2 regions of the Pseudoalteromonas galatheae genome follow, and region 1 is predicted to be linked to the other one. Evidence: predicted binding sites of a transcription regulator. Region 1 holds the regulator's gene; the other holds the start of a gene.
The links. The regulator NrdR, encoded in region 1, represses ribonucleotide reductase genes. The targets are predictions, from matches to a motif close to AAACACNANATNTNGTGTTT.
Positions count from the first base shown of each region.

Region 1 (5,800 bases):
GTGATAAAGTACATGTTTCAGTACCAAGTGGTAACTTCGGTAACGTCTGTGCAGCGATGATTGCAGCGGCGATTGGATTACCTATTGCCAAGTTAAGTGCCACGACAAACCAAAATGATACAGTGCCCCGTTACATCGCCTCGGGTGAGTGGCAACCAAACGACACTTTGGAGTCACTTTCTAATGCGATGGACGTGAGTAAACCTAATAACTGGCCTCGAGTTGAAATCATGTTGGAAAGAGGGGATTTTAACAAACATGACTTTTATTCACGTTCGGTGTCGGAAGCACGCACTCAAACAGTGATGCAAGAATTACATGATAAAGGTTACTTGGCCGAGCCGCACACTGCGATAGCCTACGAGGGATTAGCGCTGGACTCTCAAGCGGATGAAACCGGGATTTTCCTTGCCACTGCACATCCTGCGAAGTTTAAAGAATCTGTAGAAGGTGTTTTAAATCAGGAGCTTGATATGCCGAAACCGTTGGCCGATGCATTGCAAAAACCATGTTTAGCTGAGCCACTTAGCGCGGATTATGATGCTTTGAAGGCAGCAATGTTAGCAAAACTCAACTAAATCAGAGAGCTTGTCTGGGTGGGTAGAATGCCCATTCAGATAAGGTCAATTTCGAGACTATATTAGCTTTTCAAATGCAACTTAGGTTGTCTTATTTAAAATATTAATGTTTAAATAAAAAAATATCATCGCGATAGGGGTGTGAAATAAATTCAATCCCTGCTTAAATATGCCCATGCTGATTTCATAGGCAAACTGGTTATCTTGTGATGCTAGATTGTCTTTAAAAATACCCTTACGTTTACCTAGGAGAAACCATGTTAGAACGTAACATGAATATTGCAGATTTTGACCCAGAACTATTTGCAGCGATTGAAGCAGAAACTTCACGTCAAGAAGAGCACATCGAGCTTATCGCTTCTGAGAACTACTGTAGCCCACGTGTACTTGAAGCGCAGGGTTCTCAGCTAACAAACAAGTATGCTGAAGGTTACCCAGGTAAGCGTTACTACGGCGGTTGTGAGCACGTTGACGTGGTTGAGCAACTTGCGATTGACCGCGCCAATGCGTTATTTGGTTCGACTTACGCAAACGTTCAGCCTCACGCTGGCTCACAAGCAAACGCGGCGGTATTCCAAGCGTTACTTCAGCCACATGACACTGTACTAGGTATGAGCCTTGCTCACGGTGGTCACTTAACGCACGGTTCACACGTAAACTTCTCTGGTAAAACGTACAATGCTATCCAGTACGGTCTAAACGAAGAAACTGGTGAAATCGATTACGCGCAAGTTGAAGCGTTAGCACTTGAGCACAAGCCAAAAATGATCATCGGCGGTTTCTCTGCATACTCAGGTATCGTTGACTGGGCTAAGTTCCGCGAAATCGCTGACAAAGTAGGCGCTTACCTACTTGTTGATATGGCGCACGTTGCAGGTCTTGTTGCCGCTGGTATCTACCCAAGCCCTGTGCCTCATGCACACGTTGTAACAACAACAACGCACAAAACGCTAGCGGGTCCTCGTGGTGGTCTTATCATCTCTGCTTGTGATGATGAAGAAATCTACAAAAAGCTAAACTCTGCGGTATTCCCAGGTGGCCAAGGTGGTCCTCTATGTCACGTTATCGCTGCAAAAGCGGTTGCGTTCAAAGAAGCACTACAACCAGAGTTCAAGTCATACCAAGAGCAAGTGGTTAAAAATGCACAAGCTATGGTTGCGGTACTTCAGGAGCGTGGTTATAAAGTGGTTTCTGGCAAAACTGAAAACCACCTGTTCCTACTTGACCTGATTGATAAAGACATCACAGGTAAAGATGCGGATGCAGCGCTTGGCCGTGCAAACATCACAGTAAACAAAAACTCTGTACCAAACGACCCACGCTCACCGTTCGTTACTTCTGGTCTGCGTATCGGTTCTCCTGCGATCACTCGCCGTGGCTTTAAAGAAGCTGAGTCGAAAGAGCTTGCTGGCTGGATCTGTGACGTACTAGACAACATCAACGATGAGTCTGTACAGGCACAAGTGAAAGAAAAAGTAAAAGCAATTTGCGCTAAATTACCTGTTTACGCATAATTTCGCTCACAAAAAAGCAGTTTTTTGTTATGATTAAGGCCGCATTCAAGCGGCCTTTTTTGTTTTTGAGTCAACGAGAGCGTCTATGCATTGTCCATTCTGTACAGCCAAAGATACCAAAGTGATAGATTCACGTTTGGTTGCTTCCGGCCACCAAGTCCGTCGCCGTCGTGAGTGCATTTTATGCCACGAACGCTTTACTACCTTCGAGGGCGCAGAGCTCTTAATGCCGCGCGTGATAAAGCAAGATGGTACTAGAGAGCCGTTCAATGAAGATAAGTTACTTAATGGCATGCACCGAGCGCTGGAAAAGCGTCCCGTTAGTACAGAGCAAATAGAAGAAGTAGTGCACCAAATTAAATCTCAAATTCGGGGTACTGGCGAACGTGAAGTACCAAGCGACATGATTGGCGAATGTATTATGGAAGCGCTCAAAAAGCTCGATAAAGTGGCTTATGTGCGATTTGCTTCGGTATATCGCTCTTTCGAAGATATTCGTGAGTTTGGTGAAGAAATTGCGAGGTTGGGGGATTGAGCCAGTTCACAGCGCAAGACCATGATTACATGAGCCGTGCTATCGCGCTTGCAAAGCGCGGTAAATACACCACAACACCCAATCCAAACGTCGGCTGTGTGATCGTAAAAGACGGTGAAATTGTCGGCGAAGGCGCGCACTTAAAAGCAGGTGAAGGCCATGCTGAAGTGCATGCGCTTAAGCAAGCTGGAGCTAAAGCCGCTGGTGCAACTGCCTATGTAACGCTTGAGCCATGTAGTCACTATGGTAGAACGCCGCCGTGTGCAAAAGGTTTGATTGACGCAGGCGTCAGCAGAGTGGTTGCAGCTATGGTTGATCCCAACCCACAGGTTGCAGGGCGTGGATTGGCAATGTTAGAAGCCGCGGGCATTACAACAGCCTATGGTTTGCTAGAGCTACAAGCTAGGGCACTAAATAATGGTTTTTTGAAACGAATGGAGTATGGAGTGCCGTTCGTGACCTGTAAACTTGCCGCTTCTGTTGATGGGAAAACCGCATTAAACAATGGCCAGAGTAAGTGGATAACCTCAGCTGCAGCGCGCTTAGACGTACAGCGCCACCGCGCGCAAAGTTGCGCGGTCTTGACCGGAGCCGATACGGTTATGGTAGACAACGCCAGACTCAATGTTCGTGAAGAATTTTTGCAAGACACCGATTATCCTCAATCTGAGCTACGCCAGCCGATACGTGCGATTATTGACTCACAAAATCGTCTGACACCAGATCTTGCGTTATTTACAATTGCATCTCCAGTGATTATTTTCCGCCGTACTATTGATAATTCAGTGCAATGGCCTCATTTCGTAGAGCAAATTGTCGTGCCTGAAATCAACGGTAAGCTCGACCTAAAAGCCGTGCTCAACAAGCTGGCTGAAAAGCACTGTAATTATGTTTGGCTTGAGGCCGGTGCCACCCTTGCGGGAGTAATGCATGAACAAGGGCTAATTGATGAATATATCATCTATTTGGCACCGAAAATAATTGGCGTTGGAAAAGGGCTGTTTAACACCACACCACTGAGTGCCATGTCGCAAATACCAGAGTTAGTGTTTGGCGACGTTTGCCAAGTGGGGCCTGATCTCAAACTTATCGCGACTAAAGAGAAGTAAAATGTTTACAGGTATTATCGAAGCAACAGGAACATTAACTCAATTGCAGCTCAAGGGCGGCGATTTAATTGTTCGTGTGACCACGACATCTCTTGATATGAGCGATGTAAACTTGGGTGATAGTATTGCCACGAACGGGGTTTGCCTGACCGTAACTGAGAAGTTTCATGATGGCTTCAAAGCCGATGTTTCTAACGAAACCTTAAGTTTGACGCGTTTTGCCGAGTACCAACAAGGCCAAAAGGTCAACCTTGAAAAGGCATTGCAGCCGATTTCACGCCTTGGCGGTCATTTGGTGTCTGGCCATGTGGATGGCATCGCTGAAGTGGTAGAGATAACCGCTAATGCCAGAGCGACCGACTATTGGTTGACTGCGCCATCATCGCTAATGAAGTATATTCCGTATAAAGGTTCAGTTGCCATTGATGGCATCAGTTTGACGGTCAATGCCGTGGAACAAAATCGCTTTAAATTGACCATAGTGCCACACACGGCTCAAGAAACGACGATTGCAGGTTTTCAAGTCGGGTCAAAACTAAACCTAGAGGTTGACCAAATCGCCCGCTACCTCGAAAGACTAATTCAGGGTGAGCCAAGCGCTGCCAGCGAGTCCACTCTCACAACCAGTCTATTGGCGAAAGCTGGCTTTATAAAGTAGCCACAGACAAAGTAAAAATGGGAAAACTATGAGTTTAAATAGTGCTGAGGAAATCATCGCGGACATTAAAGCCGGTAAAATGGTTATTTTGATGGACGATGAAGACCGAGAAAATGAAGGTGATCTGATCATTGCAGCAGAGCACATTACACCAGATGCAATTAATTTCATGGCAACATATGGTCGCGGGTTAATCTGTTTGACCATGACACAGGAGCGCTGTGAGCAGCTGAACTTGCCACTAATGGTGAAAACCAATGGCGCTCAGTTCTCTACCAACTTTACTTTGTCTATTGAAGCCGCGAAAGGCGTAACGACGGGAATTTCAGCGGCAGATCGCGCTCGTACAGTGCAAGCTGCAGTTGCCAAAGGTGCAGTACCTGATGATATTGTACAACCTGGTCATATCTTCCCAATCATGGCGCAACCAGGCGGCGTTTTAACGCGTGCAGGCCATACTGAAGCTGGATGTGATTTAGCGCGTTTGGCGGGATTGGAGCCTGCATCTGTGATTGTTGAAATTCTAAATCCAGATGGCACTATGGCACGTCGCCCACAACTAGAAGTATTCGCAAAAGAGCACGATATTAAAATCGGCACCATTGCTGATTTGATTGAATATCGTAACTTAAACGAAACCACCATCGAAAAGGTAGCAGAGTGTAAACTTCCTACCGAGTTTGGTGAGTTTAACCTGGTGACGTACAAAGACACCATTGATAATCAACTGCACTATGCGATGGTGAAGGGCGAGATCAAATCGGAAGAAGCCAATTTAGTCCGTGTGCATTTGCAAAGCACGTTTAACGACATTCTTCATTCAGATCGTAGTGCGGATAGAAGCTGGACACTGCAAAGTGCCATGAAGCACATCGCCGACAACGAAGGCGTATTAGTCATTCTTGGTAAACAAGAACGCAGCGAAGAAATGGAAGCGCTGGTTAAGGCATTTGCTGCGGAAGATGCGGGTGAACAGGTGAACTACCGTAAATTCCAAGGTACTTCGCGCACCGTAGGTGTGGGGTCGCAAATTTTGGCTGATTTAGGCATTCAGAAAATGCGCCTAATGAGTCTACCTAAAAAATATCATGCACTGTCTGGTTTCCACTTAGAAGTGGTTGAATACGTCGAACCAAAATAATCCCAAAATGCTAAATTGATCGCAATCGCCTATATTCAGATAGTAGGCGATTGCCATATTACTGTGCTATCATGCGCCTCAATTTGGCAATTGCTCATACAGATTAGGAACATCTAATGAAAGTAATCGAAGGTAATAAATACGCTCCTGGCAAAAAATTTGCCATTGTCATTTCACGTTTTAACGATTTTATCGGTAGCAGCCTACTTGAAGGCGCTGTAGATGAATTAAAACGTACCGGTGGTGTTAGCGATGAAGACATCAC
Region 1 covers NZ_PNCO02000001.1:720,593-726,392, forward strand. The annotation lists gene thrC (threonine synthase) at 1-578, shown strand, start outside; gene glyA (serine hydroxymethyltransferase) at 836-2,092, shown strand; gene nrdR (transcriptional regulator NrdR) at 2,178-2,627, shown strand; gene ribD (bifunctional diaminohydroxyphosphoribosylaminopyrimidine deaminase/5-amino-6-(5-phosphoribosylamino)uracil reductase RibD) at 2,624-3,736, shown strand; gene CWC29_RS03130 (riboflavin synthase) at 3,738-4,394, shown strand; gene ribBA (bifunctional 3,4-dihydroxy-2-butanone-4-phosphate synthase/GTP cyclohydrolase II) at 4,423-5,535, shown strand; gene ribH (6,7-dimethyl-8-ribityllumazine synthase) at 5,652-5,800, shown strand, end outside.

Region 2 (5,800 bases), 860 kb from region 1:
TCAAGCGGCGTACGCTTACCATAACCATTTTCAGTTACGGTCAAGATTGCACCATCGCCTTGTGGTACGATTAGTGATACCACTTTCACGTCATCTGGCATCTTGATACCACGAACACCTGTTGCTGTGCGACCCATCGGACGTAACGCCAACATTTCTTCGCCAGTTTCAGGATCACGCTTCACTTCACCTGTTTCTGAATCTCGCTGCTTCTCATTAAAGCGCACAACTTTACCATGCTCAGTAAATAGCATGATGTCATTTTCACCTGTGGTAATGTTAGCACCGATCAGGCTATCGCCTTCGTTCAAGTTGATAGCAATAATACCACTTGCACGCTGACGACTGTATGCTGTCAGAGGTGTTTTCTTAACGATACCACTTGCCGTCGCCATGACGATAAACTTATCTTCTTCGTATTCACGAACTGGTAAAATTGTCGTAATACGCTCATCAGCTTCGAGTGGTAACAAGTTAACAATTGGCTTACCGCGCGCAGCACGTGATGCAAGCGGCAGCTGGTAAACTTTCAACCAATACAAACGGCCAGAAGTTGAGAAACAAAGAATTGTATCGTGAGTATTTGCAACGAGTAGACGTTCGATAAAGTCTTCATCTTTCATCTTAGTTGCAGATCGCCCTTTACCACCACGACGCTGAGCTTCGTAATCGCTTAGAGGTTGATACTTCACATAACCTTCGTGAGAAAGCGTAACGACAACGTCTTCTTCGTTGATCAAATCTTCTAAACTAATATCGTGCGCAGCAGCAGTGATCTCTGTGCGACGCTCATCACCATACGTTTCTTTGATTTCAACTAACTCATCGCGGATCACTTCCATCAAACGCTCTGGAGTAGAAAGGATGTACAGTAGCTCAGCGATTAAATCGAGCAGTTCTTTGTATTCTGCTAGAATTTTCTCGTGCTCAAGACCCGTTAATTTGTGTAGTCTTAAGTCTAGAATTGCTTGGGCTTGTTGCTCAGACAAATAGTACTGACCATCACGGATCCCTAATTCTTCCGCTAACCAGTCCGGACGCGCAACATTTTCTTCGCCAGTGCGCTCAAGCATTGATTTAACGTTACCAAGATCCCAAGCTCGTGCGGTTAGCGCTGCTTTTGCTTCTGCTGGTGTTGGTGACTTACGAATAAGCTCAATGATTGGGTCAATATTGGCTAGCGCAATTGCGAGGCCTTCAAGCGTATGCGCTCTGTCTCTCGCCTTACGCAGGTCAAATACAGTACGACGCGTTACGACTTCACGACGGTGAATAATAAACGCATCAAGCATTTCTTTCAGGTTGAAACACTTAGGCTGGTTATTATCTAGTGCAACCATATTGATGCCAAACACAGTTTGTAGTTGTGTTTGAGCGTATAGGTTGTTTAGTACAACTTCACCTACTTCACCACGCTTGATCTCAATAACGATACGCATACCGTCTTTATCCGACTCATCGCGTAGTGCACTGATCCCTTCAACCTTTTTATCTTTAACAAGCTCTGCAATCTTTTCGATTAGTCTTGCTTTGTTAACTTGGTAAGGAATTTCATGAACGATGATAGTTTCTTTGCCAGTCTTCTCATCAACTTCGATTTCAGCTTTCGCACGGATGTAGATCTTACCACGGCCTGTTTTATAGGCTTGTTCGATGCCATTCTTACCGCTAATAATGGCGGCTGTCGGGAAATCTGGACCCGGAATATAGTCGATTAACTCTTCAATAGTGATGTCTGGATTCTGGATCACAGCCAAACAGCCATTGATCACCTCGGTTAAGTTGTGAGGCGGAATATTGGTCGCCATACCAACCGCGATACCAGATGAACCATTCACCAATAAGTTAGGCACTTTAGTTGGTAACACATCTGGAATTTGCTCTGTACCATCGTAGTTTGGTACATAATCAACGGTTTCTTTTTCAAGGTCAGCAAGTAACTCGTGAGCGACTTTCGCCATACGTACTTCGGTATAACGCATCGCAGCTGCAGAGTCACCATCGACAGAACCAAAGTTACCTTGTCCATCTACGAGCATGTAGCGTAGAGAGAAAGGCTGAGCCATACGTACAATAGTATCGTAAACCGCGCTATCACCATGCGGGTGGTATTTACCGATTACGTCACCAACTACACGAGCTGACTTTTTATATGGTTTGTTCCAGTCATTTTTAAGTTCATTCATCGCGAACAATACACGACGGTGAACTGGCTTTAGGCCGTCACGTACGTCAGGTAATGCACGACCTACGATTACACTCATTGCATAATCTAGGTATGAATTTTTTAATTCATCTTCGATATTGACTGGCAGGATTTCATTGGCGAGATCAGGCATTTGACTCCACTTTCCTTCAGTGTCCACCCCTTTTGTGTCACACTACAACTTGTGTTGAGATGCTATCTGAATATCAAATTGCTTTTTCTGCTGAAGCGCCAATTAAACGCGCTTCGAAAAATAGCCGAATTGCCTCAGAGTATCAGCGGGGGCTTTGTTTATTATAAAATTCGTCAAGCATGCTAACACACTTTTTACCGTTTTACAGGTGCTATTTTTATCTAATCCCCTTTATAATGCGCTCAATTCGACGAGGAAGTTTTTTATGACCGAACATCAAAATGTAGACCCTAATGAAATCGCTAAATTTGAAGAAATAGCAGAGCGCTGGTGGGACCGAGAGGGAGAATTCAAACCATTACACGATATTAACCCATTGAGATTGGACTTTATTAACGATAAATGTGAAGGCCTATTTGCAAAAACAGTATTGGATGTCGGTTGTGGTGGTGGGATTTTAACAGAAAGCATGGCTAAGCTGGGCGCAAATGCAACCGGTATCGATATGGGACAAGAACCGCTCAATGTCGCAAAACTTCACGCGCTAGAGGTCGGCGTTAAAGTAGACTATCAAAAAGTGCCAGTAGAAGAATTCGCAGCCTTGCACCATGGCGAATTCGATGTAGTAACTTGCATGGAAATGTTAGAACACGTACCAGATCCAGAATCCATTATTCGTTCTGTCTCACAATTAGTTAAGCCCGGCGGTCATGTATTTTTTTCTACCTTAAACAAGACCACAAAAGCGTATTTACTGGCTATTGTCGCTGCTGAAAAACTGCTTAAAATGGTTCCTGAAGGCACGCATGAGCATGATAAGTTTATTCGCCCGTCTACCTTAATAGCTTGGGCTGAAAAGTACGACCTCAAAGTTAGAGCGGCAACAGGGATTAACTACAACCCTATCGGCAAAACATTTACCTTAACTAAAGACGTTTCGGTTAACTACATTCTACACTTCGAGAAGCTAGTATGATCCAAGCGGTACTATTTGATCTAGACGGCACCTTGCTGGATACCAGTGATGACTTGGGAGCTGCACTAAACCACGTTTTAACTGCTAACAAAATGCCTACTGTCGGCAAACAGGTATATAGCAGTGCGATTTCAAACGGCGTAGCAGCGATGTTGCAAGTAGGGTTTGGTGAGTCATTACAGCGCTACGATACTCAGGTATTACGTCAGGGGGTACTCGATTACTACCTTGCGAACCTGTCAGTACATTCCCAATGCTTTGCGCAGATTGGTGCGTTATTAGCGGCACTTGCAGAAAAAGAGATTCAGGTTGGGATCATGACAAACAAACCTGAGTTTTTAACACTTCCGCTACTAAAGCAGATCCCTGAACTTGCAAAGATCGAGACAGTAGTATGCGGAGATACACTGGCGGTGGCCAAGCCTCATCCAGAGCCTTTACTGTTAGTGGCATCAAAATTGGGGGTCTCACCTGAGCAGTGTATTTATGTTGGCGACGCTGAGCGAGATATTATTGCTGCGAAATCTGCAAAAATGATTAGTGCAGCAGCAATGTGGGGGTTCATTCCATCTGAAGCCGAAGCAAAGTCTTGGCATGCGGATCTCTATCTTACTAACCCATTAGACACGCTATCGCATATTTAGTGTTGATAGAAAAATAAAACACCATATATTGTGTTTTTGCTATAATAGATACGAATTTGTGTAGAAAAAAATCAGTTAGAATTTTTTTTTATTTTTGCTGAAAAGCGTCATCTTTCTGTTGATTTTTCTTTGTGAGCAGATAAGTGGATTGTCATAGGTTAGTGGATACTTACATAAGTAAATTATCCCAAACTTATCCACAATTCTGCCCGAGTTGTTCTCTTGCAAATTCACGTCAACCCCACTATCTTGTGATCCCTAGCCACTAGGGCACCATATATAGTGGTGGTTTGCTAAACAATTTTATATTCGTGCGATATCTAAAGCGCGTTCCTAAGGAATACAGGCACATAACATGAACCAACAGCTATCTGTATGCAAAAGAAACGGTCGCAAAGAACCGTTAGATCTAGATAAGATCCATCGTGTCATTACATGGGCGGCAGAAGGCCTAGATAACGTCTCAGTTTCTCAGGTTGAATTAAAGTCACACATCCAGTTTTATGACGGTATTCGTACTGGTGATATCCACGAAACGATTATTAAAGCTGCAGCCGATCTGATCTCAAAAGAGTCTCCAGATTATCAGTATCTAGCCGCTCGTTTGGCTATTTTCCACTTGCGTAAGAAAGCCTATGGCTGTTTTGAGCCGCCGCACTTACACGACCATGTGGTAAAGCTGGTTGAAGACAAGCGCTATGATCAGCATCTTCTTACCGATTACACAAAAGAAGAGTTTGATGAGCTAAACAACTACATCGATCATAGCCGAGATATGAACTTCAGCTATGCAGCTGTTAAGCAGTTGGAAGGTAAATACCTTGTACAAAACCGCGTAACAGGTGAGATCTACGAAAGTGCTCAGTTCTTATATGTTCTTGTAGCTGCTAGCCTGTTTGCAAACTACCCGAAAGAAACGCGTCTAGATTACATAAAGCGATTCTACGATGCAGTTTCAACATTCAAAATTTCATTACCTACGCCAATTATGGCGGGTGTTCGTACGCCGACACGTCAGTTTAGCTCATGTGTACTTATAGAATGTGCTGATAGCCTAGATTCAATCAACGCAACTTCTTCTGCGATTGTAAAATACGTCAGTCAGCGCGCTGGTATCGGTATTAACGCTGGTCGTATTCGTGCGCTAGGTAGCCCAATCAGAAATGGTGAAGCGTATCACACAGGATGTATTCCGTTTTATAAGCACTTCCAAACGGCTGTTAAAAGCTGTTCTCAAGGTGGTGTACGTGGTGGCGCAGCGACCCTATTCTACCCGCTTTGGCATCTTGAAGTTGAAAACCTATTAGTACTAAAAAATAACCGTGGTGTTGAAGAGAACCGTGTGCGTCATTTGGATTATGGCGTGCAGTTCAACAAAACCATGTATAGCCGCCTAATTAAAGACGACTATATCACGCTATTTAGTCCATCAGATGTGCCTGGTCTTTACGACGCATTCTTTGAAGACCAAGATAAATTCGAAGAACTGTATGTTAAGTACGAGCAAGATGAGTCTATCCGTAAGAAACGCATTAAAGCGATTGAGTTATTCTCAATGTTTGCGCAAGAACGTGCGAGCACTGGTCGTATTTATCTACAAAACGTTGATCACTGTAATACACACAGTCCGTTTGACTCTAAGGTTGCACCGATCCGCCAGTCAAACCTATGTCTTGAAATTGCACTACCGACTAAGCCTCTAAGCCACGTAAACGACCCTGAAGGTGAAATTGCACTATGTACGCTTTCCGCATTTAACTTGGGTGCCATCAAGTCTCTAGACGAGTTAGAAGAGTTAGCAGAGCTTGCGGTTCGCGCACTTGATAACTTATTAGACTATC
Region 2 covers NZ_PNCO02000001.1:1,583,681-1,589,480, reverse strand. The annotation lists gene gyrA (DNA gyrase subunit A) at 1-2,339, opposite strand, end outside; gene ubiG (bifunctional 2-polyprenyl-6-hydroxyphenol methylase/3-demethylubiquinol 3-O-methyltransferase UbiG) at 2,605-3,315, shown strand; gene CWC29_RS06880 (HAD family hydrolase) at 3,312-3,959, shown strand; gene nrdA (class 1a ribonucleoside-diphosphate reductase subunit alpha) at 4,315-5,800, shown strand, end outside.
Region 2: nrdA (class 1a ribonucleoside-diphosphate reductase subunit alpha) is a predicted target of NrdR. The motif match lies at 4,228-4,247, and genes of this name have one in related genera.